Regions from separate parts of the Fictibacillus sp. 7GRE50 genome, predicted to be linked through region 2. Evidence: riboswitches for the same ligand, from Rfam matches in the RefSeq annotation. Region 2 holds a riboswitch; each other region holds the start of a gene.
What was found. Region 2 has a riboswitch for S-adenosylmethionine ahead of IHV12_RS09630 (PLP-dependent aspartate aminotransferase family protein). Riboswitches for the same ligand answer to the same signal wherever they lie in the genome.
Positions count from the first base shown of each region.

Region 1 (9,918 bases), on a different contig from region 2:
GTGCCGACATGTTCACCGTTTCGGTTGTAAGTGAGTGATGTGTTGTAAACTGAGTTACTCTCACGATATGCGATAGACCCTCCGACAATATTAGTATCAAGCTCTTTAGATAACTCGCTTAACCATTTCTTTGCTTTCTCACCATCATGATCGCTAATCTCATCTAATCGGGTAAGATCATACCCAGTATCCCACAGTTCTGGTAGTACGATCGTATCAGGATTATGATGTTTAACGGCTTTACGAATTTTATTTTCGATGTGTTGATAATTTTCATCAGGTTTCCCATATTGAATGTCAACTTGTATGCAGGCAATTTTCATGATTGTACCCTCCAGGTTGTAAAAAAAGTCTTTACAGAATTTCCTTAAGCGTATAACATAACTGATTAGAATTTCAAGAACATTCAAATTAGACTGGAAGTGATCGTCGTGAAACGTTTTGAGCAGGCAGAAGTGATGGGGAAACTGCCAGAGCAATTTTTCGCCAAGCTTGTAAAAAAAGTATCTTACTATGTAGAGCAAGGCTTTGATGTTATTAATCTAGGACAAGGGAATCCTGATCAACCAACTCCACAGCATATTGTTGATGCATTAAAAGATGGAGCCGATAGACCTGATTTTCATAAGTATTCACCGTTTCGCGGACATGGATTTTTGAAGCAGGCAGCTGCCGATTTTTATAAACGAGAATATGGAGTAACACTCGATCCTGAGAAAGAAGTAGCCGTACTCTTTGGCGGGAAAGTAGGTTTAGTAGAGCTATCGCAGTGCTATTTAAATCAAGGAGATGTTGCACTCGTTCCAGACCCGGGATACCCTGATTATTGGTCAGGTGTTGCAATGGCTGGTGCTACTATGGAGACGATGCCCTTAAGAAAAGAAAATGACTTTCTCCCGAAGTATGATGAATTACCTGAGACAGTATTGAACAAAGCAAAGCTTATGTTCTTAAATTATCCGAACAATCCTACAGCAGGGGTTGCAACAAAATCCTTTTTTAAAGAAACAGTAGAACTCGCTAACAAACATGATATTCTCGTGTGCCATGATTTTGCTTATGGAGCAATCGGATTTGATGGACAAAAGCCGGTCAGTTTTCTACAGATAGAAGGAGCAAAGGACGTAGGTATAGAGATTTACACCCTTTCTAAAACGTATAACATGGCAGGATGGCGCGTTGGATTCGCGGTTGGAAACGAAACTGTTATTGAATCTATTAACCTACTTCAAGATCATTTTTATGTAAGCTTGTTCGGAGCTGTCCAGCACGCGGCGGCTGAGGCATTGAACGGACCACAGGAATGTGTGGATGAACTGGTAGATACATATGAACGTCGCCGAAACGCATTCATCGGACGTTTGAACGAAAATGGCTGGAAGGTAGAATCGCCAAAAGGTTCATTTTTCTGCTGGCTGCCTGTACCTGATGGGTATACTTCTGAAACTTTCGCAGACTATTTGCTAGAGAAAGCACACGTCGTAGTCGCGCCAGGCATCGGATTCGGAAGCGAAGGCGATCGGTATGTACGTGCTGGCCTACTAACATCAGAAGAACGTCTGATAGAGGCTGCTGATCGGATTGCTAAACTAATAATCGATAACTAGTGTTTACCTCCACTGACATTTGATTGTAGTGCAAGATGGGAGACTCCTGGGGGACGAGTGTGGCAGGTGAGACCCTTAAGGGCGCAAAGCGGCAAGGGGCTCACCGCACGCCCCCCGGAAAGCGAGCATCTGGAACGGAAATCAAATCACTTTCAATACACTGAAGAAAGAAGATAGGGTTGACAGATCGTTCATACCCTGTCATAATCACAATTAAAATTATATTCTAACAATTTGCACTCTTATTAAGAGCAGGTGGAGGGACTAGCCCGATGAAACCCGGCAACCATTCAGCTAATTATGTATTAGCTGAAAACGGTGCTAATTCTTGCAGTCGAACGTTGACTGAGAGATAAGAGGAAGTGGAACTGTCAATATGTAGACACCCCTTCCTCGTGAAGGGGTTTTTTGTGTTTTTGAAAGGAGAACGACAAACATGAGTAAAATTACAGCGACGTACTTAGTACATGATAAGAAAGAAAACTTACAAAAAAAAGCGGAAGGAATTGCACTAGGACTTACAGTAGGTTCTTGGACAGATCTTCCTCAACTAGAGAAAGAACAGCTAAAAAAACATAAAGGGATTGTGGAAGAGGTCATTGAACTTCCTGAAGATCCACGTGCTGATCAATTTTTAGGAAGTAAAAGAACTAAGGGCTTGCTTAAGATTTCCTATCCATCAGCGAACTTTTCAAATGATATTCCAGCAATTCTAACGACGGTTTTCGGTAAACTTTCGTTAGATGGTGAGATCAAGCTCATAGATTTAGAGTTTGATAGAGAGCTAGAAAAACAATTTCCTGGTCCTAAGTTTGGAATAACAGGAATTCGAGATATCTTAGGCGTACATAACCGTCCACTAGTTATGAGTATTTTTAAAGGGGTACTCGGAAAAGATCTATCATTCTTCAAGCAGCAGTTATATGAGCAGGCTTTAGGTGGGGTAGATCTTGTAAAAGATGATGAAATTCTTTTTGAGAACCCACTCACTCCTTTTGAAGAAAGAGTGAAAATCGCTAAAGAAGTATTAAAGTCTGTTCACGAGCGAACAGGCGAAAAGACGCTCTACGCAGTTAACTTAACAGGCAGAACGAGTGAACTTCGAGATAAAGCGAGGCGCGCAGCAGAATTAGGAGCAAACGCATTACTATTTAACGTTTTATCTTACGGACCAGATGTATTGCAAGAACTGGCCGAAGATAAAGAGATTCAACTACCGATCATGGCTCATCCTGCACTATCCGGAGCTATAGGGTCATCATCACTTTACGGAATTGGTTACTCAGTATTATTAGGCAAATTGCTTCGTTATGCAGGAGCAGATCTTGTGTTGTTCCCATCACCATATGGAAGTGTAGCACTTGATCGTCAAGAAACATTAAGCATTGCGGATGCCTTAACAACAGAGAGCATCTCATTAAACAAATCGTTTCCAGTCCCTTCAGCTGGTATCCATCCAGGACTAACACCGGTTTTATACAATGACTTTGGTTTGGACAGCGTTATAAATGCAGGTGGAGGCATACATGGTCACCCAGATGGAGCTGCTGGTGGAGCACGTGCTTTCCGTCAGGCGATAGATGCCGTTGTTAAAGGAGAAGACTTTGAAAGTTTTGCTGAAAAACATGCAGAACTTCAAAAAGCATTAGAGCTTTGGGGTGGTGTTCCTGTAAAATGACAACTCAACACCGATCGGTAATCTTTTGTGATTTTGATGGGACTGTTACCGAAAAAGATAACATCGTCGCCATCATGGAAGAATTTTCACCTGAGGGATGGCAGCCGATCGTAAATGAAATCTTGAATGAAACGATCTCGATTCGAGAAGGTGTAGGAAAAATGTTTTCCAGAATTCCTTCGAATAAAAAGAAAGAGATTATTGAATTCGTTTTAACACGTTCTAAGATTAGAGATGGCTTTCAGGAATTTATTCAATTTACTCAAAGCGAGAGAATTCCATTATACATCGTTAGTGGTGGCATTGATTTTTTTGTTCATCCTGTTTTAGAAAACAAGCTAGATTCACAATACGTATTTTGTAATGCCAGTGACTTTACCAGTGACACGATAAAAATCACTTGGCCGAACGCGTGTGATGATCAATGTGATAATGATTGTGGGTGTTGCAAACCTTCTGTTATCAGACGACTGGAAGAGAAGTATCCCCGAACAGAAAAGATTGTGATCGGTGATTCAATTACTGATCTTCAAGCTTCTAAGATGGCTGATGTTGTTTTCGCAAGAGATTATCTGATTGAAAAATGCGAAGAAAACCAAATACCCTATACTTCATTTGAAACGTTTCATGACATCATTCATGTCTTAGAGAAAAGAGGTGTGAAAAGTTGAGTAAACAACAGCGATGGATTGAGCTTGCAGATGTAAAGGATGAGCTGGCTTCACGGAACTGGTTTCCCGGAACAAGTGGTAACGTATCGATTAAAGTAAGTGACTCACCGCTCGCTTTTTACGTTTCTGCAAGCGGAAAAGATAAAACAAAACGTACCTCTGAAGACTTTCTTTTAGTAGATCAGTATGGGGATCCGGTAGAAGAAACGCATTTAAAAGCTTCAGCAGAAACAGGCATTCATTGTGAAGTCTATCGATTAACGGATGCAGGCTGCTGTTTACACGTTCACACCGTGGATAATAACTTAATCTCTGAGTTATATGGTGATGTAGGGAAGATTACGTTTCAAGGTCAAGAACTGATAAAAGCTTTTGGAATATGGGAAGAAGAAGGAAGTATCACGGTTCCTATCGTTGAAAATTACGGTGACCTTTCGAAGCTGTCAGAAGCGGTTGGTGTGGTGATAAAGCATGATACAAAAGCTGTTTTGATCCGCAATCATGGGATTACCGTATGGGGCAGAAATGCTTTTGAAGCGAAGAAACACTTAGAAGCTTTTGAGTTTCTGTTCTCTTATCATATCAAATTACAAACTTTAAACGTTTTAAATAAAAATCAATCATTTGGAGGCGTTAAAAATGGCACAACTACGATTTCATGATAACAACGAAAGAATTGAAAAACAAAGCGAGGTAGAATCGTACTTAAACTCACAGGAAGTTATTTACGAAAAGTGGGACATTGAAAAACTTCCATCTCACCTTCGTGAAAATTTCTCGTTAAGTGATGAGGACAAAGAAGAAGTGATTCAAACCTTCCGCAGTGAGATCGATGATATCTCTGAGCGCAGAGGGTATGTAACAGAAGATGTTATCTCCCTTTCTGATGCGACACCAAACTTAGATGAGCTTTTGAAAAACTTCTTAGCAGAACATCATCACACAGATGATGAAGTACGATTTATCGTTTCTGGACATGGAATCTTTGCGATCGAAGGACCTAATGGAAGGTTCTTTGATGTAGAGCTTGAGCCGGGAGATCTAATCTCCGTTCCAGAAAATTTCCGTCACTATTTCACGCTGCAAGAAGATCGTAAAGTAGTAGCGGTTCGCATCTTCAAATCAAAAGAAGGCTGGGTACCGATCTACGATAAACAGCCACAAGAAGCAAAATAATAAACCTGGCACACCATTTTATTTGAATGAAATGGTGTGTTTTCTTTTGTAATGAGAGAGTAGTTGGCGGGTTCAGGCGCTCGTCCGGCGGCTGACAAGCACGCTGGACGAGCGCCATACAGAAAATACGAGCAAAGAAAAAGCATCGGACTTTAATATCCGATGCTTTTTCAAATTCCTCATTATTTTAAAGCTCTTTTGATTTTCTTAGATTGATTAAACGATAGGTGTGCAGGGCGATAACCTTAAGAACCGCATATACTGGAACGGCTAGAATCAATCCAAGGAGACCACCTAGGCTTCCTGCAACAAGCAAGATTGAAATAATGGTAAGCGGATGGATATCCAGCTTTTTACCCATAACTTGAGGAGAGATTACATTACCTTCGATCTGTTGAGCGATAACCATAACAATTAGTACTTTGATGACCATCGCCGGCGAGTCAACGACCGCTACGATCAGCGCAGGAACGACTCCAATAATCGGGCCAAGAAACGGAATAACATTTGTGAACATCGCGATGATGGCTAAGATCAGTGAATACTCGATTCCAATTACAAGGTATCCAATATAGAGCATTGTTCCCACACAAACACTGACCAGGATTTGTCCTTGGATGTATGAACTAAGGGCAATGTCCATGTCTTTTAGGATTTTTGTTCCATTATTACGCTGTCTTTCAGGAAGAGTTTGAAGCACCATCTGTGGAGCTTTTTCACCTTCTTTTAGCATGTAATAAAGAATGAAAGGAACGGTAACAAAAATCATAATAATGTTTGTGATGATTCCAATAAAGTTTGCGATGTTCGTACCAATTGTTTGAACACTCGTAGACAAATAAGCAGTCACTTTATCAGAGATTTCTTTCACATCAAATTGGTCACTTTCTTGGAAACGGCTTACCCATTCATTTTGCTGTAAATCATTTAGCTTAGAACGAATAGCATCGATTAAAGCAGGTGTATTCTCAATTAAATTACTTACCTGTCTTTGTAATATCGGACCAATAGAATAGAATAGCAATACGAAAAGTCCGATCGCAAGCAGATAGATGAGAAGGATGGATAACACCTTCGGCACATTTCGCTTATGTAAGAACTGAACGACTGGCCGGAACAGATAATAAAGAACACCGCCAAGTAAAAACGGGAAAAATAACGTTTGAACGAGAACGACGATCGGCCTGAAAATAAAATCAATCTTGGTTCCTACTAGAATGATTAAAAAAATGAGGAGAAATCCGTAACCGATACGAAAAAATTTCGACTGTGGCATTTAATGATCACCTTTATCTTCTGAAATATGTATTCATTATATACAACTTATAAGAACATACACAAATTTTTAAAAAACACCCGTACAAGGATAAAAGCATATGCTGAGTAATGGGCATAGATACTAGAAATGGAGTTTGTACAGAAAGGATGAAACCAATGTGCGGAATAACGGGTTGGGCAGATTGGAATCGTAACCTCACACATGAAAAAAATATATTAATTAAGATGGCCTCACCATTATCAAAAAGAGGACCAGACGCACTTAATGTATGGAGTACCACACATGCAGGTTTTGGTCACGCAAGGTTAGCAGTTGTAGATATTGAAGGCGGCGTTCAGCCGATGACAAGAACGAAGAACAAATCGAATTATACACTTTGCTATAACGGAGAGCTGTACAACACAGAAGATCTCCGGAAAGAACTTTTACAAAGAGGGTACACGTTTGATGGGCATTCCGATACGGAAGTTTTACTTACTTCTTATATGGAGTGGGGAGAGAGTTGTATCGATCGGTTTAATGGAATATTTGCATTTGGAATTTGGGATGAAGAAAAGGAAAGCTTGTTTGTAGCTCGTGATCGATTAGGGGTAAAGCCATTTTTCTATACTGAAAAAGGCGGTATGCTGTTATTTGGGTCTGAAATAAAGTCCATATTAGCTCATCCAGATGTCAAGGCTGAAATAGATCGTGAAGGACTACAAGAAGTTTTCGGTCTAGGACCATCTCGTACCCCGGGTAACGGAGTATATAAAGGGATAAAAGAACTCCGTCCGGCACATGCTGCGACGTATTCAAAAAACGGGCTGAAAATTTGGCGGTATTGGAACGTAGAAAGTAAACCACATCAAGATTCTTTGCAAGATACGGTTGAAAAAGTGAAATATCTCGTGAATGATGCAGTGACGCGACAACTGATTGCAGACGTACCAGTAAGTACTTTTCTTTCTGGCGGTCTCGATTCAAGTGCGATCACCGCAATCGCAGCGAAATATTTTAAAGAAGAAAACAAAGGTGACCTCCATACGTTCAGCATTGATTATGTAGATAATGATAAGTATTTTAAAGCGAGTGATTATCAGCCGAATTCAGATGCGTATTGGATCAATCAGATGGTTGAAGCTACAGGCTCTGTTCATCATAGCTGCGTGATTGATAACGAACTATTAATCAATCATTTGCGTGAAGCTGTCACAGTTCGAGATCTGCCAGGAATGGCTGATGTTGATTCTTCACTTTTATGGTTCTGCCGCCAGATTAAACCTCAGTCAACAGTTGCACTTTCAGGAGAATGCGCAGACGAAATCTTTGGTGGGTATCCATGGTTTCATAAAGAGGAACTCTTGCATCGTCCAATGTTTCCGTGGATGCGTTCAACAGAAGCGCGCCAAAATCTTTTACAAGACTCATGGGCTAGCAAGTTGAATCTAGCTTCATATGTTCAGCAACGATACGAAGAAACAGTGAATGAAACGCCTGTTTTAGAAGGAGAATCTAAAATAGAAGCGAGAAGACGTGAAATCTTCTATTTGAATATGATTTGGTTCATGACGACACTGTTGGATCGTAAAGACCGAATGAGTATGGGAGCTTCATTAGAAGTGAGGGTACCTTTTGCAGATCATAGAATTGTAGAATACGCATGGAACATTCCTTGGGACATGAAAATGCTGGATGGAAGAGAGAAGGGAATACTTAGAAAAGCACTTACTGGGGTACTTCCGAATGATGTACTGTATCGAAAAAAGAGCCCTTACCCGAAAACGTTCCATCCGGATTATACGAACGGCGTAAAAGATTGGTTAACAAGCATCGTCGCGAAAAAGAACTCACCATTGTTTGAAGTATTAAACCGAGCCCGTGTTCAAGAAATTATTCAAACGAATGGTGAGACGTTTAAAGAGCCTTGGTTTGGTCAACTTATGACCGGCCCACAATTAATGGCTCATCTTGCGCAGATCGACAGCTGGCTGACCGACTATAATATTAATATCGTAGATTAAACGAAAAAACCGGAAACATTTCTGTTCTCCGGTTTTTTAATTTATGCAGTTGCTTCATGCTTGACGACTAATTGTTTTTGCCATTTTCTTTTTCGCCACCTCGACAGCATAAAGAGTCCCCGCAGCCATTCATCTGCAGTGAAGGCGAGCCAAATCCCTATTAAACCAAGATCGAAAGTAATCCCTAACAAGTATGCGAGTGGTACACTAACTCCCCACATAGAGATGACACCCATAATGACCGGAAACTTAACATCACCTGCAGCTCTCAAACTTGAAATGATAACAAGATTAAAAGAACGGCCAGGTTCGAGCAGGAGCGTTAAGTATAAAAGAATAGTACCCTCCTTAATAATCTCAGGATTATCTGTGAAAATAGATAGAAGTGGCTTTGCAAATAGTGAAGCTATACCTGCCATAAGAAAACTTATGATCATGGCATACGTCTGACTTTTGAGACACATCTTATAAGCAGAGTCGTACGATTTAGCACCGATTAAGTGACCAATTAATATCTGTGTACCTTGGCCGATCGCTACAGCGAAAAGGAAGATAAACATCATAATATTAAAGGTATATACCTTTGTAGTAAGTGCCGTTGTACCAAGCAGCGTGATGAAGAACGTAATCAGCATCTGAGATCCACTATAAGATAGATGCTCTCCAGCTGATGGCAATCCGATTTTTAATACACCCTTTATATGAAGAGGGAATAATTTGAATGAGCTGGAAAAAGGTAATGGTATAGAAGAGCGCTTAAACAACAGATACAGAATTACAAGTAAACCTAAAAATCGGCTAACAGATGTTGAAATCGCTACACCTTCAACACCTAATACTGGAAAACCGAAAGCGCCGAAGATAAATAAATAGTTTCCAAATACGTTCAAGATGTTCATCCCGATCGTGACATACATGGCATCTTTCGTAAAACCGTAGCTTCTAATGGCAGCTCCGATCGTCATAATAACCGATTGGATAAATGAAAATCCTCCTACGATCATTAAATAGCTCGATGCTTCAGCCATCAACTCTGGTGGCGTATTCATCCATGTTAAAAATACATCGCCAAAGACAAGTAATGCAGCACTTAAGAGTACCCCAAAAAGCAAGTTCCCTAAGATGGCAACGACAGCTACTTCAGCAGCTGTACGTTCAAGTCTAGCACCTATTGCCTGTGCAATAACCACACTCGCTCCTGTTGCAACAAATCCAAACATAACGATTACGATCGATAACAGTTGATTAGTGAGTCCGACAGCAGCCACTGAATGATCAGAATATTGACTGAGCATAAGAGTATCAGCGTTCCCCATCAACATATGAAGCATTATTTCAATAAATATTGGCCACGTTATGGCAAAAAGGGAAAGCTTAGCAGCTTTGTTGCCTTTCATGTAAATCCCTCTCCATCGTGTTTATATTGTATGGTTTTAACATTTACCTATTGTATCAGGTATGAGTAGTCACTGAAATAAAATCCCCTCACTTTTTACAGTGAGGG
Region 1 is NZ_JACZDW010000003.1:673,440-683,357, reverse strand. It holds gene IHV12_RS14710 (carbon-nitrogen family hydrolase) at 1-410, opposite strand, end outside; gene IHV12_RS14705 (pyridoxal phosphate-dependent aminotransferase) at 432-1,607, shown strand; SAM riboswitch class I at 1,847-1,966, shown strand; gene IHV12_RS14700 (2,3-diketo-5-methylthiopentyl-1-phosphate enolase) at 2,044-3,285, shown strand; gene IHV12_RS14695 (2-hydroxy-3-keto-5-methylthiopentenyl-1-phosphate phosphatase) at 3,282-3,956, shown strand; gene IHV12_RS14690 (methylthioribulose 1-phosphate dehydratase) at 3,953-4,618, shown strand; gene IHV12_RS14685 (1,2-dihydroxy-3-keto-5-methylthiopentene dioxygenase) at 4,596-5,132, shown strand; gene IHV12_RS14680 (AI-2E family transporter) at 5,320-6,408, opposite strand; gene asnB (asparagine synthase (glutamine-hydrolyzing)) at 6,567-8,414, shown strand; gene IHV12_RS14670 (MATE family efflux transporter) at 8,456-9,811, opposite strand.
Region 1: it holds a riboswitch for S-adenosylmethionine, as region 2 does, so the genes downstream of both, IHV12_RS14700 (2,3-diketo-5-methylthiopentyl-1-phosphate enolase) here and IHV12_RS09630 (PLP-dependent aspartate aminotransferase family protein) in region 2, are expected to answer to the same signal.

Region 2 (9,918 bases):
TCGAGAATAATACGATGGGGTTGATGATCGGACCGGTAAGCATAAAAGGTATAGCCGCAAAAACAGGAACACCTTTTTCGATCAGCTTTCTTGTGATTGGAACGATTCCACACTCACATGCGGGAAAAATCGCACCTAGAACAGCTCCAAACAAAACAGCACCTATCTTATTTTTGGGCATGATGCGTGCCACCATCTCCTCAGTGACAAACATCTGTATGACACCTGCAATGAGAACACCAATAAGAACGAATGGAAGTGCTTCGATGAGGATGCTTATAAACACGGTATTCATCTGTAAAAACGATTTGTCGAGCATCCGATAATTCCTCCAAATCAATAAACTACCTATCATCATAAAATATAAACTTTATGAAGTAAATTTTTATTAAGTAATATCCACACTATAACGCAAAATCCACAGGAAAATAAATGGTAAATGAAGAATTAGAAGATAATGGGAAATGGGGTCTGACCCCAAACAATTTATTTCCCATAATGAGATTGAGCAAAAGGAGTAAATAAATGAACCATTTTGACCTGCGCCCGAAGCGGCGTTCGGCTTTTCGAATCTCGCTAGGAAAAAAATATTATATGTTTAAAAGGTATATAGAATGGATTACCGATGAAAAGACTTATGCCAAAACAAGGAAGAGCGAACAGCTACCATTTGTTCATTTTTCGCATCAGACTATTCTTCTTCGCAAATTAAAAGATGTAGACATGTGGTATCAGCATAACAAAGTTAAAAACCTGAGGATTGCTATCAAACAGTTAAACGGAACCGTGATCCAGCCTGGGGAGACTTTTTCTTATTGGAAAAGCATAGGAACGACAACACGCTCGAAAGGGTACGTAGATGGTATGGTTTTGTTTTACGGAAAGTTTAAGAAGGGAACCGGGGGAGGGCTTTGTCAGCTGTCGAACTTAATTTATTGGATGACGTTGCATACTCCGCTCTCTGTAACAGAGCGACATCGTCACAGCTATGATGTGTTTCCAGATTCGAAACGCACCCAGCCGTTTGGAAGCGGAGCGACTTGTGCTTATAACTACCTAGACCTTCAAATTAAGAACACGACTAATCAGCTATACCAGCTTCACTTATATTTAACCGATACTCATCTCGTAGGAGAATGGCGGACAGACCAAGAACCTTTGCTATCGTATCAAGTGTATGAAAAAGAACATTGGATCACACCGGCTTACTGGGGTGGATATTTAAGGCATAACTCCATTCATCGCAAAGTTTTTAACCGTCAAAGAAAAGAGATCGATGATGAATATGTAACAGAGAATCATGCCATCATGATGTATGAACCATTACTAGAAACTAGTCAAAAAGAAGCGTAGTAAAAACCCTTGGCCGTTTTAAGGCTAAGGGATTTTTAAAGCATACAGAAATACTGTTTATTGCTAATAATTTTTTAAATCGATCTATTTCTTCTAATGTTGAACAGGGTTAAGGTCAAAGATAGTTTCTGTTTCGTTAGCATATGGGTTCCAGCCACCATCAATATGTAGTTCTTTATTATTTTTTTCAAATCTCAACATAAACCCTCCCCAGCCTTCTATAGAAGCTTGTTTAAAAACGAGCTTCCAGCCATGACTAGGTAGAGAGTCTCTATAAAATTCATAGATATCATACCAATGGTTACCCTTCATCAAGTAATGATGTTCTTGAAATTCTAATCCTTCATAAAGAGGAAGGTCGTTGCGCTGCTCGGGAACTATTGAAACCGATGAGTAACGATCTTTCTTCACCACATATTGATAAATCGTGACACTTGAAAATACCAACAAAACGAAAACAAAAGATATCACGATCCTCTTTTTCAACACGATCGCTCCTTTCATACATAACTATAATAAGGAAAAATACAGCTTGTTTATTAACCATTTAGTCGACCGTTTTTTTATTGTCAAAATAAAAAGCATAGCTTATTGTATATAAATGCCGCATTCCTATTTAAATGTTTCAAATCACTGATAAAAGTTAAAGAAATTAGGGAAATGATAATAAGAGAAAGAAGGTGTAATCATGGTCCGAACAATCGCTATCATCGATCATAAAGTAATCATTAATCCGCCGTTTAGACAAATCAATGAAATGAAGCCTGATTGGTTCTGGGTGGATTTTGACTGTCCGACATCAGGTGAAACCAATTTATTGCGCACTTTTTTTGACTTCCATCCTCTTGCTGTTGAGGACTGTGTGAATGCCTTGCAACGACCAAAGGTTGAATTTTATGAAGATCACCTGTTTTATGTGGTGCACGCTCTTGACAAAAAGACACTCGAAGCAACTGAGGTTGATATTTTCACAACGAAAAACTGTGTTGTCACTTTTCATAAAACAAACGTACCAGAGATTGATTTTGTGTGGAATTATTTAAGTAGACTAGAGAGTGTTCCGCCTGAACTAGGTAAAAATGAACTCGTTCACAAGCTTATGGATAAACTGGTAGATATGTATTTTCCTATCATGCATGAATTAGAAGAACGAGTAATTTCTATTGAAAGCAATGAAGATGACGAAGCACCTAAAATCATTAACCAGATCTTTGATATAAGAGGAGACCTATTAACATTAAGAAAAACAGTTGTACCTATGCGTGAGTTGCTGTATCGTATGCTCGAGTCAAAACGAGTAGGTTTAGATGCGGATGAAAGATCCTATTTTCATGATATATACGATCATCTATTGCGTTTGACAGATATGATGACATCAGCCAGAGAGATGACATCAGATATACGTGATAATTACATCTCTCTTAACTCTTACCGTATGAATAATATTATGAAAACATTAACTGTAATCACAACTATTTTCATGCCGTTAACATTTATTGCAGGTCTGTATGGAATGAACTTTGTAAACATGCCAGAGCTGCAAACAAAGAATGGCTACTTCTATGTACTAGGTTTCATGGTCTTATTAGGGGGAATTATGTCCATTTGGTTTAAGAAAAAAGGTTGGTTCGAGCAGGATTGAGTTTCGTTTAAAAAATGCTTAACAGGGGAACCTACTTGTAAAGAACCGTTTGGAGGGAAACCAAATGAAAAAAGATATTATCGGTACATATTTAAAAGAAGAAGAAGCGGTTGGCGCAATCAAAGCTCTCGTCGAAAAAGGATATCATCCATCTGATATTTCAATCGTTGCGAAAGATGATGAGATGGTTGATCATGTTGCCGACGAAACACATGTAAACGAAAGAAAAATTACTGAAGATGATGCAGATAGTGCAACATATGGTACGATTGCTGGTTTTCTAACCGGTATTGGCGGAGGGATTGCAGTCCCTGGCCTCGGAGTACCAGGTATCGGACCACTTCTTGCAGCTGGACCTTTTGCTTCCATGTTTGATCATGATGAAGCGGATATGAAGGAAATTCTTCAAAACATGGACGTTGCTGAAAGTGATGCGGAAAGTTATATGCAAGATTTACAAGATGGTAAGATCTTAGTTATGGTTGAACGAAAATAAAACCACGATTTAAAGGGCACCTTCAGAAGGTGTCTTTTTTATTGTTTTGAAACTTTTTCCAGTACTTAATCGTATTTATATATATAAGATATGTGGGGTGTTAAAACATGGAGCTCTTCTTAAATGTGTTTTTTGGAATCTTAATCGTGATAGGAATCATTGCAGCCGTTTATTACCTTTTGAAAAATGTGAAAGACAAAAAAAGAGCTGTTCCGGTCTATGGACTTTCTTATAGTGGAGAGTATACACAGAAAAACTTTTGGACGCATGAGATTATGATTGTGGTCATCATCACACAAGGATTCGGTCTGTTGAAACTTTCGATGCCTGTTAATGTTTTAATGATTTGTTTACTGGTGTTCCTAACACTGCTTTATTTTACTCAAATATGGCGCGGTGCAATCGGCAAGAAAGGCGTTGTATCGGCAACAAAATTTTATGATTGGAATCAGATTGATTCAGTGGATTGGATCACGGGACTTCAAGCTGAAAACCCAGGGTATCCAAGCTGGGGTTTAGTTCGCTTTCATACGGGTGAAAGATATGTAGAATTTGTAATCAAGAAAAAAGCTGAGGATGAAGTGCGTTCGTTTGTTGAAGAGCGTATGAATCTTGCAAAAGCTAATTAGTTATGCAAATTTGTTTTAAAGAATAAAGGTATTCTATCTTTTCCTAAGAATATGTTAAATGTAAAAGGGAAAAGGTGGTTTTACCATGAAGCCATATGTGAAAGCAGGTTTAATTACCGCCGGGTTAATCGTTCTGATCAGTACCTATCTGCTAGGAATGTATGTTGAGAAGTTAAATGTTCAAAAAGAGTCACTTAATATGGATCCTATCCATATTGTAAGTGTATTATTAGGAGCTTCACTCATTTTAATCGGATTAAGAATAAAAACTAAAAAAGAAATTGAACCAGAGAACAGTGCAAAATAGGCACTGTTTTTTTACGTATTTTGTAGAGAGTTCCAATCTTTTGTATAATACATTTAGAATATCTAATACATGTGCCAGAGGAGACAATCATGAAATACGAAGATTTTAAAGAAATCGTGCACGGCAGAAGAAGTGTCCGAAAGTTTACGGATGAAGCAGTTGCTGAAGTAGACATTCATGAAATCATGGATTGCGCCCGCTATGCGCCGAGCGACACGAACTCACAAACGTGGGAATTTATCGTGATCCGAAACAAAGATAAAGTAAAGAAAATTGAAGAGATGACGTGGGATGCTATTCATAAATTGGCTGCAAGAGCTGAAGAGAACGGCAAAACGAAGGAAGCGAAATTGCTGACGCGCTCTTTCGGCCCTTATGCAACGGCGTTCTCTGGAGCACCTGTGCTGATTATCTGTTTAGCCACTCCTTACGAATCTAAGTTTCGTGAAAAAATATTTGATCCGATCGAACTTGCCGAAGAATCAGTCTGGGAAGAAGAAGGAATCAAGAGCAGCTGCTTGGCGATTCAAAACTTGATGCTCGCAGCCCATGCGCGCGGACTAGGGACTTGCCCGATGACTGGTCCCGTATTGCTTGCGCAAGATGCGATTCGAGACTTTTTAGAAATTCCGTCTAAGAAACAGATCAACATGGTTATTTCACTAGGACATCCACAAGATCAACCGAAAAAACTCGCAAGAAAAGCTGTAGAAGAAATCGTCACATATGTAGATTGATGACAATTGGTTCTGTAAAATTCTTAAAAAGCTCGTCCAGCGGCTGACAAGCACACTGGACGAGCGCCATATGAAAAGCGCAAGGATCACCGCTTTGAAATGCCCCCTTGAACCCCTCTCATACCCCTCTATAAGACTTCAGACCTACAATTAATCTTAAGAAAAAAGGATTTTTTTCGACATATACCGAATATATGTTTCATGTAACGTATTTTCAATTATAGAAAGAGGAACTTCTTATGAAAGAGACATTTGACTTGATTGATTATGCACTGCAAAAAAGTGGATTAGAGGAACTTAAAGATCCGACTCAGGTTCAGTATTTAGGTGAAGGGGCTTGGCATCTTGCTTATCTTGTTCAGCTACGCACTGGAGATGCTGTGGTTGTTCGTTTTCCGAAAACAGAGGCGTATGGAAAGAACGTTGAGTTTGATGAAGAAACCATGCACTCAGAATATGCAGCGACTAGAGCATACTATGAGCTAGCAAACCAAGTTAAACCAGGAATCTGCCCTGCCTTTTTCAATTATCATGTAGAAAAAGGCAGAACGTTTACCGTGGAATCTTATGCGGGAAAAGCAATCAAGCTAGATCAACTAACGGTTGTAGAAGCGTTTCATATTGGAGCGGAAGTTGGTGAGTTCTTTCGCAAGATGAATACTGCACATCATGGCTTAAAAGGGTTTGGTTATCTCTCATGGAACGGTAAACATATTGCAGGCAAATTTCAATCAGATGTTTCAGAATCTATGAAAGAAGAAAACAATGAATACATAGATGATTTCAAGAAATTTATAGAAACGTATGAGGGGGCCATTTCTTCATCAGCTTTAGTAGACCTACAAGCTTGCATGGAGGATAGAGAGATTACGGATCATACGGTTGTACTTACTAATCAAGATACATCTCCAGAGAATATATTGCTGCATTCAGATGGCACTGTCTGTTTGATTGATCCTGTACCAATCTTATATAGCGGAGATTCGCTTGCTGGGAATTTTCTTAATAATTATCGGACGTTGTTTCCAACATTTTTTAATGCACCGCGTTATGCACGACATGAATTTGATCGCTTTGAAGACCGTTTGAAAAGAATAGCTGACGGATTTTTAGAAGGTTATTCTAACGGAGATCTAGATGTAAAGCGTCGAGTGAAACAAGAAGAGTTTATTCAACTTACGGATCTAACTGTAACTCATTGGCAACTACTTCAGATTGATGAATTATCGTCCGAACAGAAAATTCGTTACGGAGAAAGAGAAGCCATTGCCAATCGAATAGCGGAACTTGTAAAAAAAATCGAAGAGTTTCAATGGTTTGATGAAAAAAGTGGAACAAAGTTAGCATAACCGGCATAGCATGGGCATAATCTTAATTCAAAGCTGACAGTTGAACACTCATTCATTTGTATAACTTTTATGATTTTTCAAAAAACGGTTGACTTTCTAAAACATCTTACTCTATAATCCTATTCAAGAACAAAGTAAACATCAGCACGTTAATGTGTTAAACATAATTTGAATATCTCTTATCCAGAGAGGCGGAGGGACTAGGCCCGATGAAGCCCGGCAACCAACAAACCACATTTGGTTTGGAAAGGTGCCAATTCCTACAGATCTTTTTTGATCTGAAAGATAAGAGGAGGACCAAAACCCTCTTCTTAGGAAGGGGGTTTTTCTTTTTCCCCTTATCATACTTCAAGCACAAACATCACTTAGTCACTTATTTCATTTTAAAAATTGAATATAGCAAAAGGGAAAAGCATTAATCTTTATCCCTAGTTTTCCTATAGATTTTATTTGAATAATGAGAAGGAGCGATTATAATGACAAAATCTTTTGACGGATACGATATTGAAACATTGCTATTACATGGGGGCCAAGCGCCTGACCCAACGACAGGATCACGAGCGGTACCTGTCTATCAAACTACTTCCTATGTTTTTTCTGATACAGACCATGCGCAAAGCCTTTTCGCGCTTGATGAGCCAGGAAACATCTACAGCCGAATCGGAAATCCAACTGTTGATGTTTTTGAGAAAAGAGTTGCACTTCTAGAAGATGGTGTTGCAGCTGTAGCTACTTCTTCTGGTATGTCAGCTATCGCGCTTGCCATCTTAAACATCGCACACGCAGGAGACGAAATTATTGCAGCTACGAATCTATACGGAGGTACTTACAACCTATTTTCTACTACTCTTCCGAAATACGGAATCAACGTAAAGTTTGTTGATGCAGAGGATCCAGAGAACTTCCGAAACGCGGTTACTCCAAACACGAAAGCATTTTTTGCTGAAACGATCGGGAACCCCAGTCTTAACGTATTAGATATTGAGGCAGTGGCAGATATTGCGCATGAAAACGATGTACCTCTAATTATCGATAATACATTTGCAACACCATATGTCACAAAGCCAATAAGCTTTGGAGCGGACATCGTAATCCACTCAGCTACAAAATGGATCGGCGGACATGGAACCGCAATTGGCGGTGTTGTAGTGGATGGAGGACGCTTTAATTGGAATTCAGATAAATACCCAGGATTCACTGAGCCAGATAACAGCTATAACGGATTAAGATACGCGAATGATTTTGGAACATTGGCTTTCGCGACTAAATTACGCGTTCAGCTTTTACGAGATTTCGGAGCTTGTTTAAGTCCACACAATGCATTTCTCCTTCTACAAGGTTTAGAAACACTGCATCTACGAGTGGAAAAACATGCGAAGAACGCACAAGAAGTAGCGGAGCATCTGGAAAAACATCCAGCAGTAGATTGGGTTTCATATCCTGGTCTTTCTTCGCACAGAAGTCATGAGCTTGCGAAAAAATATTTAAGCAACGGTTTTGGTTCGATCGTAAACTTTGGAATTAAAGGCGGGCGTGATGCAGGACGTAAGGTCATTAACAACATCACATTATGGTCACATGTTGCAAATGTTGGTGATGCAAAATCATTGATTATCCACCCTGCTTCTACCACTCATCAACAGCTGAGCGGAGACGAATTAGTAGCAACAGGCGTAACAGAAGAACTAATTCGGTTGTCGATCGGACTTGAATCCGTAAAAGATCTTACGAATGATCTTGATCGTGCGATACAAACGGCTACAGGAATCGGAGCGGATAAAACAGAAATCACGATTAATGACGAAGGTGTCATTCGTTGGGCATTGCAATCATCACTTTATAGAGCAGTTGAGAATGGACAGGAAATTCAACGACCTAAGACGCTAGCGATCGTGGGACTCAGTTCCAATCCTGCAAGACCTAGCCATCGATTAGCTAGAAAGATGCAGCGACTTGGCTATAAGATCGTTCCTGTTAATCCAAGAGAAACCGAAGTGCTTGATGAAAAAGCGTATCCAGATTTAAAATCCATTCCGTTTCCGATAGATGTTGTTCAAGTATTTAGAAGTCCAGAAGCAGCGATCGAGCTCGCAAAAGAAGCAGCGGTCACACAACCAAAAGTGTTCTGGCTGCAAGAAGGTGTCATCTCACCAGAGGCTGCAAAAATCGCGAAAGAAGCTGGTATTGATGTGGTGCATAACAGATGCACGTATAAAGAAGCACAACGACTAAGAGGTACCATTTCAACGTATGCGTGTGAACTTTAAAAATAGAGATAGCCGATTCATTTTTAGGTTTTGCTTTAATGATTCTTTGCTTGTTGATTGTAGTGCAAGGTGTGAGACTCCTGGAACGGGAGTCAACGACTTTCAAGAGTAACTCAAAAAATAGCCATACAAAAAGAGAGAAACGTGGAGGGAAATACATGATGAAGATTTGGCAAAAAGCAGCACTGGCTTTAAGCATAGCAGGCGCTTTAGTGTTAGCGGGCTGTTCCAGCAGTGCTAAAGAAGGTGAGAAGCCGGAGAAGATTAGACTTGATTATGCCTTTTACTCTCCAACAAGTCTAGCACTCAAAAAGTTTGGCTGGGCAGAAGAGACATTCAAAAAAGATGGCATTGAAGTGGAATGGGTTCAGAGTCAGGGAAGTAATAAAGCGCTCGAATTTTTGAATTCAGATAGCGTTGATTTTGGATCGACAGCTGGTGCCGCAGCTTTAATCGCAAAAGACAAGGGTGCTCCGATCGAGTCAGTCTATATCTATTCTCAGCCAGAATGGACAGCACTTGTCGCGGCAGATGGATCAAAGATTAAAGATGTAAAGGATCTGAAAGGTAAAAAGATAGCGGCGACGTTTGGTACAGACCCGCACATCTTTCTACTCCGAGCACTTGCAGATGCCGGCCTTTCTGCAAAGGATGTACAAATCGTAAATTTACAACATGCAGATGGTGCGAATGCTCTATTAAAAGGGCAAGTGGATGCTTGGGCTGGATTAGATCCACATATGGCGAGAGCAGAAATCGAATCCGGTGCTCAATATATTTACCGCAATCCAGATTTTAATACGTATGGCACGTTAAACGTACGCTCTGAGTTTGCAAAGAACCACCCGAAACAAGTAGAACAAGTCATTGAACTTTACGAAAAAGCAAGGAAATGGACGATTGAGAATCCAGAGGAAGCAACAAAACTTTTATCTGAAGAAGCGGGGATTAAAGAAGATGTCGCAAAAAAACAACTGCAACGAAACAACTTCGAGGAACCTGTTCCAGGATCACAGCACGAAAAAGCTATATCGGCTGCAGGCGAAGTTCTCCAAACAGAAGAGATTGTCAAAAAAGATACTAACATCGAAGATCTTGTAAAGAAATTAATCAATCCGAAGTTCGCAGAAAAAGTAAT
Region 2 is NZ_JACZDW010000002.1:482,729-492,646, reverse strand. It holds gene IHV12_RS09675 (permease) at 1-319, opposite strand, end outside; gene IHV12_RS09670 (VanW family protein) at 526-1,353, shown strand; gene IHV12_RS09665 (hypothetical protein) at 1,447-1,857, opposite strand; gene corA (magnesium/cobalt transporter CorA) at 2,042-2,995, shown strand; gene IHV12_RS09655 (general stress protein) at 3,060-3,491, shown strand; gene IHV12_RS09650 (hypothetical protein) at 3,599-4,120, shown strand; gene IHV12_RS09645 (hypothetical protein) at 4,206-4,427, shown strand; gene IHV12_RS09640 (nitroreductase family protein) at 4,517-5,164, shown strand; gene IHV12_RS09635 (hypothetical protein) at 5,404-6,513, shown strand; SAM riboswitch class I at 6,690-6,805, shown strand; gene IHV12_RS09630 (PLP-dependent aspartate aminotransferase family protein) at 6,990-8,780, shown strand; gene IHV12_RS09625 (aliphatic sulfonate ABC transporter substrate-binding protein) at 8,939-9,918, shown strand, end outside.

Region 3 (9,918 bases), on a different contig from region 2:
ACCTTTTCTCGCTTTGCTATATAAACCTTTTGGATCTCTTTTTTCACATTCTTCAATCGGACATGAAACAAAAATTTCTATAAATTCCTCTTCTGAAACGATTCTTTTCGCCATTTCCCGATCTTGTATAAAGGGAGAGATAAAAGCTGTAAGTACGACTGTTCCGTTATCTACAAAAAGCTTTGATACTTCAGAAATGCGTCGAATGTTTTCACTTCGATTTTCATCAGAGAATGAAAGATCGCGGTTTAATCCATTACGAATGTTATCTCCATCCAATACATAGTTTCGGATGTTTCTCTCGTACAGTTCTTTTGCGAGCGTATTGGCGATAGTTGATTTGCCAGAACCTGAGAGACCAGTAAACCAAAGAACAAAACTGGAATGGTTATTTTGTTTTCTTCTGTCTTCTTTCGTAATTGAACTATCGTGCCAAATGATATTGTGCGGTTTGCTCATTTGAATCTCCTATTCTATGATTTGCATCATTTCGATTTAGTCCATTTATTAATACCTCTACTACTTCTTTTCGGCTGAACGTACTAGGTGGAAGTTCTCCATTACGAAGAAGCTCTCTTACCTTTGTTCCAGATAAGATGACATGTTCTTCCATTGGGTGTGGACATGTTTTCGAAGAAGCCATACCTTCGCATTTATTGCAATAAAAGCTATGTTCAAAAAACAATGTTTGGATGCCGATCTCATCTTCTGTAAACTGTGAAAAGATCTCTTGTGCTTCATACGTTCCGTAATAATTTCCTACTCCAGCATGATCACGACCTACGATAAAGTGTGTGCAGCCGTAATTTTTTCTGACGATCGCATGAAAAATGGCTTCACGAGGACCTGCATATCGCATCGCTGCAGGAAATACAGCAAGAAACACACGGTCGATAGGATAATAGTTTTTTAGAAGAACATGATAGCTTTCCATTCGAACATCAGCTGGTATATCATCAGACTTTGTTTCCCCTACGAGCGGGTTTAAGAAGAGTCCGTCTACAATTTCAAGTGCGGCTTTTTGAATATATTCATGAGCCCGGTGAACGGGATTTCTCGTTTGAAAACCTACTATAGTGCTCCAACCTAATTCGTTAAATCGTTTTCTCGTTTCACTCGGATCGAGATGATACTCTTGGAACAAATTTTTCTTAATACGTCTAACAAGTGTAATCTCGCCACCTACATAAACAGAATGTCGTTCGAACAGCTTCTTAACTCCTGGATGATTTTGGTCGGATGTCTTATAAACTCGCTCTGCTTCAATTTGTTTAACAGGAGTATAAACATCACCTACCTTAAGAATCCCGTAGGTTACACCATCGTATGTTAAACGAACTTCTTCACCTCTTATAAGTGTTGATGCTGTATCAGAATCTACCGGTAACGTGATGGGCAAGCTCCAAACCGTTCCATCGCTGAGCCTTATATCGTGGACAACGGATTGATAATCTTTTTGGTTTAAAAATCCTGTTAACGGACTATAAGCTCCAATCGCGATCAATTCAAGATCGCTGAGTGCAGTTGCATCAAGAATAATTTCTTTTTTAAGGTTGTATTGTGGTGTTTCAGGCCTGAACCGAGTGATTAATTGCCCTCCATGTGGTTGAATCGTACTCATAATGTCTCTCTCCTCCTAGTATTTCTCTATTTATTCTCGTGAAGCCCGCATTCTCGTTTTCCTGTACCTGACCATCGACCGGCACGAAGGTCGACTGCGTTAACAGCTGCCTGTGTACATGGCTCGCAGCCTATACTTGGATACCCATTGTCGTGTAGTTTGTTATACGGCAAGTCATGTTTATGTGCATACCGCCAAATATCCTTCCACGTCCAATGAATGAGCGGACAAATCTTGATGCTTTTAAATCGTTCGTCCCGATTAACAAATTGCGTGTTCTGGCGGGTAGGTGACTGTTCACGGCGTAGACCTGAAAGCCAGGCTGTTACTCCGTTTAGTTCTTCTTCTAAAGGAATCACTTTTCGAATCATGCAGCATTGATTAGGATTTAATTTCCAAAGCTCTTCACCGTGCTTACTCGCCTGTTCTTCAAGAGATAAAGCCGGTGTTTTCAATTTGATGCGAAGAGATGGATATCTTTTCTTCGCTTCTTCAATCACTTTATACGTTTCTAAAAAATGCAGATGGGTATCAAGGAAAACAATTTGAGCATCACGCTTTATTTGATGAACAAGATCCACTAAGACGCTTCCTTCAATTCCGAAGCTACACGCATAAACCAGATCATCTTCATACGTTTCATAAGCCCACTTCAAAGCATGCAGCGCGCCTTTTGTGGGGTTTTCACTATCAAAATCACGGGTTTTTTCGTCCCATGTTTCGTACGTTAGCAATCTGCTACCTCCTTTTCGCCATAAAAAAAGCGGCTTTAACGTTTTTAGGGCTTTGCCCATTCGTTAAAACCGCCTCTAGTTTTCTAGTCAGCGAATTATTTAATTCTTACCTTCTCGTTCTTTTCAAGCTGAATCACTTTTCCATCTTGAACGACTAAAGTGATTGATCCAAATTTAATACTGCTCAGCATTTGTTGAAGCTGAGGAAGAAAATCGTTTGCACTATTTTCGTTCGCCACTCCACTGCCTCCCTTTCTAACATTCATATCTTTTCAAAGGCTCTTTCAAAAAGTTGTTGTTTTTTGTTGATTTATGTTTTGGCTTCATTGAAAAGTTGATTGGAGTGCAAGGTGCGAGACTCCTGGGGGATCAGCGGGACAGGTGAGACACCTAAGGACACAAAGTGTCGAGGTGGCTCACCGCACGACCCCCGGAAAGCGAGCATCCTGGAACGGATATCAACCACTTTCAAGAGCAACAAAAGCCAAAAAACAAAAAAACCTTCCCATTTCGGAAAGATAGTGGAGGTAAACATATTACCTTATCTTCCAAAATGTAAATACATTCTGCTGGAGTTAGCACCTTACAATCGCAGGTTGCCGGGTTTCATCGGGCCAGTTCCCTTCACCACTCTGGATAAGAGTTTAAATTTTATAAAATCATAACATATCTGAAAATGATATCAAGACCTATTTTTTCATTTTTCTATTTTTACAAAAAATTTAAACAAACAGTTGACTTTTTATGTTTTTGAATCATATAGTATTAACTAAAATTTAATCTGTATCGCTGATCGGTAAACCGAAGGCTCTTAACACTACTTGTTAAGGGCCTTTTTATTTTGAGGAGGAAAAGTATGAAAAAGTTGATTGTATTAGCTCTAATTGGTCTTTTTGCACAGTTGATTGATGGATCACTCGGTATGGCTTATGGAGTTACATCTACATCTTTGCTGTTAGTAGCTGGAATTGCTCCTGCAGCTGCATCTGCGTCCGTACATCTTGCTGAAGTCGTTACCACTGCGGCATCCGGCGCTTCTCATATTAAGTTTGGAAACGTTGATCGCCAAGTCGTTACTCGCTTAATTCTGCCGGGTTCAATCGGCGCATTTGTAGGTGCTTGTTTTTTAAGCAACCTTCCTGGAGATCTAGTAAAGCCATATATCTCTATCTTTCTAATTATCCTTGGAATTTATATCTTATATCGTTTTCTGTTTAAACTTGGAGAAAAGAAAGCAACAGCGAATGGTACACCATTTACGAAGAAACAACTTATTCCACTTGGATTATTAGCAGGTTTCTTAGATGCTACAGGTGGAGGAGGCTGGGGCCCGGTCACCACTCCAGTCCTAATGGCAAAACAAGACATGAAAACCAGGAAGGTGATCGGTTCTGTAGATACAAGTGAATTTGCTGTAGCAGTATCTGCATCAGTCGGATTCTTCATCGCACTCGGCTGGGAACAAGTTGAATGGCTATGGGTAGGTGCATTGATGCTAGGAGGAGTGATTGCGGCTCCTATTGCTGCATGGCTAGTGCGACTCATTCCCTCTCACATACTCGGAGTACTTGTTGGTGGATTGATTATTATCACCAATACCCGCACCCTTCTTCATACACTAGGGGTTTCACATAACATGTTGTTACCAATCTACTTTGTTCTTGCTGCTTTTTGGGCGGTTGGAGTTATTTATGCAGTTAAAAGTAATCCGGAAAATAAAAATCCGAAATTTTTAAAAAATTCAGTTGACTATTGATAATGACCTATGTATTATAAATCTTAATTCAATATTCAAATCTTCTTATCCAGAGAGGCTGAGGGACTGACCCTATGATGCCCGGCAACCAGCGGAAACGCATGGTGCTAATTTCAGCAGAACAATTAATGTTCTGAAAGATGAGACTTCGATCGGGTGAAATCATCGGGACCTCTTCTTTTGGAAGAGGTCTTTTTTTCTGGGATAAGTTGAAACTGAATGCGATTGGATACAAAAAAATGACGTTGAGGAGAGATTTGAAAATGACTGATCAAAATGCAAAAAGACAGTATGGGTTTGAAACGATTTCATTACATGAAGGTCAAAAAGTTGATCCGACTACAGGAGCTCGTGCTGTTCCGATCTACCAGACCACTTCCTATCAGTTCAATTCAACAGAGCACGCAGCGAACTTATTTGCCCTAAAAGAGTTCGGAAACATATATACGCGTTTGATGAATCCAACGCAAGATGCGTTTGAACAGACCATTGCAAAACTTGAAGGCGGTGTTGGTGCTCTTGCTCTTGCTTCTGGCCAGGCTGCCATTACAAATGCTATATTCAATATCGCTGGCTCTGGTGATGAAATCGTCGCTTCCACCTCTCTATATGGTGGAACGTATAACCTGTTCTCTGTCACTCTCCCCAAGCTCGGCATCCAGACACAATTCGCTGAAATTGATAATCTTCAATCGTTTAAAGACGCTATTACAGAAAAAACAAAAGCCGTATACATTGAGACCATCGGGAATCCAAAAATCGATGTAGCCGACATTCAAGCGATTGCTGACATCGCACATGACGCAGGAGTTCCTCTTATTGTAGATAATACGTTGGCTACGCCTTACCTTTGTCGCCCAATCGAACATGGAGCGGATATCGTTGTTCATTCTGCAACAAAGTTCATCGGAGGACATGGTACTTCAGTAGGTGGAGTTATCGTCGATTCTGGAAAATTTGATTGGAGCAATGGGAAATTCCCAGGCTTGACTGAGCCAGATCCAAGCTATAAAGGAATTGTGTATACGGATGCATTTGGTCCACTTGCTTATATTCTAAAAGCACGTGTTCAGCTGCTTCGAGATCTAGGTTCGTCTATCGCACCGTTCAACTCCTTTCTATTTATTCAAGGATTGGAAACACTTGCTCTGCGTATAGAACGTCATGTTGAAAATACATTGAAAGTAGCGAAGTTCCTAGAGAGTCATCCATCGGTCGATTGGGTAAATTACGCAGGGCTTCCAAGCAGCCCTTACTATGAACTTGCCCAAAAATACCTCCCTAAAGGCGCGGGTGCAATTTTAACATTCGGGGTTAAAGGCGGTGTAGACGAAGGTAAAAAGTTGATCGAAAATGTTAGCATCTTCTCTCACCTGGCAAACGTGGGAGATTCAAAATCATTGATCATCCATCCAGCTAGCACCACTCATCAACAACTATCTGAAGAAGAACAAAGAAAATCAGGCGTAAGCCCAGAACTAATCCGTCTTTCGATCGGAATTGAAACAGTAGATGATCTAATCTATGACTTAGATCACGCATTAAAAGCGATCTCACTTTCTCCAAGTGGATTGTAGATTACAACGATTAAGCTGTTCAAGAAATCCTTTGAGCAGCTTTTTTGTTGCCAAGACTCTTCTCCTGTTAGCGAGCACCTTAAACGGAAATCAGCTTTAAGAACAACCTTGTATACAGATACAGCTTTGTCATAAATCAGTTTCTCCTTACAAATACTATTGGTAACAAATTTTAGAATGAGGGCTCATGATGTCTACCATTGTAAAAATGATTGTTTCCATGTTTTTATGTCACATTCTTTTTTTCGGACCAAAAGTCAATGCAGGTGTAGTAAATCGTTTTGAAGTAGAGAAATATGGAGATGTAATCTGGGAAGTTCCTTCAAAAAAGAAACAAGTTGCGATTACATTTGACGATGGCCCAGACCCCGTATACACCACTCAGATCTTAGATGTTCTTAAAAAGGAAGGTGTTCATGCAACATTCTTTCTTATTGGAAAGCGGGTTGAGAAGTATCCAGAAATCGTGAAAAGAGAGCTAAAAGAAGGACATGAAATCGGCAACCATACGTATAATCACCCTAGTTTCCACACCATTTCAAGGCATAAAGTTGTGGTTGAAACAAGAAAGACCGAGCACCTTCTCGATCCTGCTCATCATTCAGATTACATAAAATTGTTTCGACCTCCAGGCGGTACAGTTACAGAGAACAGTTTAAAAGTCTTAAAAAAAGAAGGATACAAAGTTATCCTATGGTCTTGGCATCAAGATCCCCGCGATTGGACAAATCCAGGATCTGAAAGGATAGCCAGACACATCCTAACGAATTTAAAAAACGGAGATATTATTCTTTTGCATGATTCTGGAGGTAATCGCAGTCAAACGGTTGCTGCATTAAAGATTATACTTCCCAAGCTTAAGGAAATGGGTTATGAAATTGTAACGGTTGATGAACTATTAAAAATGCACCCACGATACAATGAGTTCCATGAAACTGAAATGAAGAAAGAAGAAGTACCCTTATTAATCGAATAAAGAATGAGGAGAACAATTTTAATGATTAGATTGTTCTTTTCTTTTTTATTTAGACCTCCCTACTGATCACTTTGTTTAGACGCTTGCTCACTATTTGTTTTTAACATTAAATAAAAGCGCTTGCATTTTATAATCACTGTACTATAATACTACTTGTATACAAGTATACTCGTTCTACAAAAGGAGGTTATTAAGTTGAACGATTCTATGGAACTTCTTTATCCTGAAAAGTGGCTTTCCAAAGCTTCTACTGGGGAACGTGTCGCTTGTGAGCTGAGAATGCGGATTATCTCGGGACTCATTGAAAGCGGTACCACTCTTTCTGAAAATAAATTAGCTGCTGAATATAATGTTAGCCGCTCTCCTATACGAGAAGCACTTAAGGTTCTATCGAATGAAAACTTAATTCGTTTAGAGCGTATGGGTGCAGTTGTGGTCGGCTTAACTGAAAAAGAAATTGAAGAAATTTATGATGTTCGGCTTCTTATTGAGACTTTCGTGTTTGAACGACTTGTTAAAAACGACACGGCGCACGTTGTTAAAGAACTTACAAAAATTTTTGAGATGATGCAGATTGCAATTAAGTACAAAGATGCTGATGAGTTCGCTCTTCAGGATGTCTTGTTTCATGAAACAATTATTCGTTCTATCAACCATTCGTACATCACGATGATCTGGAACAATACAAAACCAGTTATGGAAAGCTTCATCTTATTATCCATGCGCATGCATTTCAATGAAAAGTACGATGACCTTTCTCGAATCATGAAAAACCATGAACTCTATATTGATGCGATTTCATCAAAAAATAGAGAAATTATGATTCAATCGCTGCATCAAAATTTTGATGATGTTCAAGGAAAAGTAGATGATTTATGGATGTCACAACAAATGCTATCGAAAGCACGGGAGCAAGAAAAGGAGTAAATAAATGATGGATATCGACGGTTCACAACATAGAAAAAGCTATATGGTAGGAGTCGACATCGGAACTACAAGTACTAAAGCAGTGTTGTTTAATGAAAACGGTGAAATTCTTTCACAAGAAAACATTGGGTACCCGCTTCACACGCCTGATATTTCTACAGCGGTACAAGATCCAGAAGAAATTTTCCGAACGGTTTTGCAAACCCTTACAAATGTTATCAAACGTTCTTCTATTCCATCCAGCGCTATTTCGTTCATTTCATTTAGCAGTGCCATGCACAGCGTGATTGCAATGGATGAGAATGATCAGCCATTAACACCTTGCATCACTTGGGCAGATAATCGCAGTGAAGCTTTGGCACGAAAAATAAAAACACAATGTAACGGACATGAGATCTATAAACGAACAGGCACTCCTATCCATCCGATGAGTCCATTAAGTAAAATCGCTTGGATTGTAAATGATCAGCCTGATATTGCAGCTAGAGCCAAAAAGTATATTGGGATTAAAGAATTCATCTTTCAGCGCCTATTTAACGAATATGTTGTTGATCATTCTCTAGCCTCAGCGATGGGGATGATGAATCTGAAAAAGCTGGATTGGGATGAAGAAGCTTTACGTGTTGCAGGAATTAATCGTAATCAATTATCAACCCTAGTCCCTACAACAACGATCTTCAATGATTGTCATCAAGATATAGCCAAGCAGATCGGAATCGATCCGAAAACAGCATTTATTATTGGAGCAAGTGATGGCGTGCTGTCAAACCTGGGTGTAGATGCGATTGGTAAAGGCGAAATAGCCGTAACTATTGGTACGAGTGGTGCGATTCGTACAATCATTGATCAGCCAAAGACTGATGAGAAAGGCAGAATTTTTTGCTACGCACTAACAGAGAATCACTGGGTCATCGGTGGGCCAGTTAACAACGGCGGTGTTGTCCTGCGCTGGATACGGGATGAATTCGCAGCTTCAGAACTTGAAACAGCAAAGCGTCTGGGAATAGATCCTTATGAAATTTTAACTAAGATAGCAGAACGTGTGCGACCTGGAGCTGATGGTTTATTGTTTCACCCTTATCTCGCTGGTGAACGCGCTCCACTTTGGAATTCAGATGTTCGAGGATCTTTCTTCGGTCTTACGTTGTCTCATAAAAAAGAGCATATGATCAGGGCGGCACTTGAAGGCGTCCTCTATAATCTTTATACCGTTTATTTGGCTTTGGTTGAATGTATGGATGAACCTGTGAGCCGATTACAGGCAACGGGAGGCTTTGCTCGATCAGAAACATGGCGTCAGATGATGTCAGACATTTTTGATACAGAGGTAGCGGTGCCAGAGGTTTACGAAAGTTCTTGTTTAGGTGCATGTATTTTGGGCTTGTATGCAACAGGAAAAATTGAATCGTTTGAAGCGGCTTCAAAAATGATCGGGAGTACTTATACTCACTCTCCAAATAAAGAAGCGGTAAAAGAATATAGAGAATTGTTACCGATCTTTATCAGTCTATCTAGAAAACTTGAAGAAGATTATTCACGTATTGCAACGTATCAAAGAAGTTTAATCACTAGAGAAAATTAGTATTAGGGGGATCTATCATGCCATTATTTATCGTAGCTTGTGGAATTTTAGCATTGTTATTATTGATCATGTATTTCAAATTAAACACATTCATTTCTTTAATCATCGTATCATTCGGTGTTGCATTAGCACTAGGTATGCCACTTGGGGAAATCGTTAAATCGATTGAAGCAGGTTTAGGTGGAACGCTCGGACATCTGGCGTTAATCTTCGGTCTAGGTGCCATGCTAGGTAAACTAATTGCTGATGCCGGCGGTGCTCAGCGGATTGCTATCACACTCATTGAGAAATTCGGGGAAAAGAAAATTCAATGGGCGATTGTTGTTGCTTCTTTCATTATAGGTATCGCTTTATTCTTTGAAGTAGGTCTTGTTCTATTAATTCCGATCGTTTTTGCCATTTCAAAACAATTACGCGTTTCCATTCTTTTTCTAGGTATTCCCATGGTAGCAGCTCTTTCAGTAACACACGGATTCTTACCTCCTCACCCGGGTCCAACGGTAATTGCAGGAGAATTTGGTGCTAATATTGGTGAAGTATTGCTTTATGGTTTTATTATTGCGATCCCTACTGTAATTCTTGCAGGACCAGTATTTACAAAGATTGCAAAAAAGATTGTTCCTGACTCATTCAACAAAACAGGAAATATTGCTTCTCTAGGTGAACAGAAAGTATTTAAATTAGAAGATACACCTTCATTTGGTATCTCAGTGTTTACAGCGATGCTTCCAGTCATTTTAATGTC
Region 3 is NZ_JACZDW010000003.1:90,342-100,259, reverse strand. It holds gene cysC (adenylyl-sulfate kinase) at 1-459, opposite strand, end outside; gene sat (sulfate adenylyltransferase) at 425-1,621, opposite strand; gene IHV12_RS11745 (phosphoadenylyl-sulfate reductase) at 1,648-2,355, opposite strand; gene IHV12_RS22665 (YezD family protein) at 2,451-2,546, opposite strand; SAM riboswitch class I at 2,894-2,998, opposite strand; gene IHV12_RS11735 (sulfite exporter TauE/SafE family protein) at 3,212-4,111, shown strand; SAM riboswitch class I at 4,154-4,258, shown strand; gene IHV12_RS11730 (homocysteine synthase) at 4,375-5,688, shown strand; gene IHV12_RS11725 (polysaccharide deacetylase family protein) at 5,876-6,664, shown strand; gene IHV12_RS11720 (GntR family transcriptional regulator) at 6,860-7,591, shown strand; gene gntK (gluconokinase) at 7,635-9,173, shown strand; gene IHV12_RS11710 (GntP family permease) at 9,191-9,918, shown strand, end outside.
Region 3: it holds a riboswitch for S-adenosylmethionine, as region 2 does, so the genes downstream of both, IHV12_RS11730 (homocysteine synthase) here and IHV12_RS09630 (PLP-dependent aspartate aminotransferase family protein) in region 2, are expected to answer to the same signal.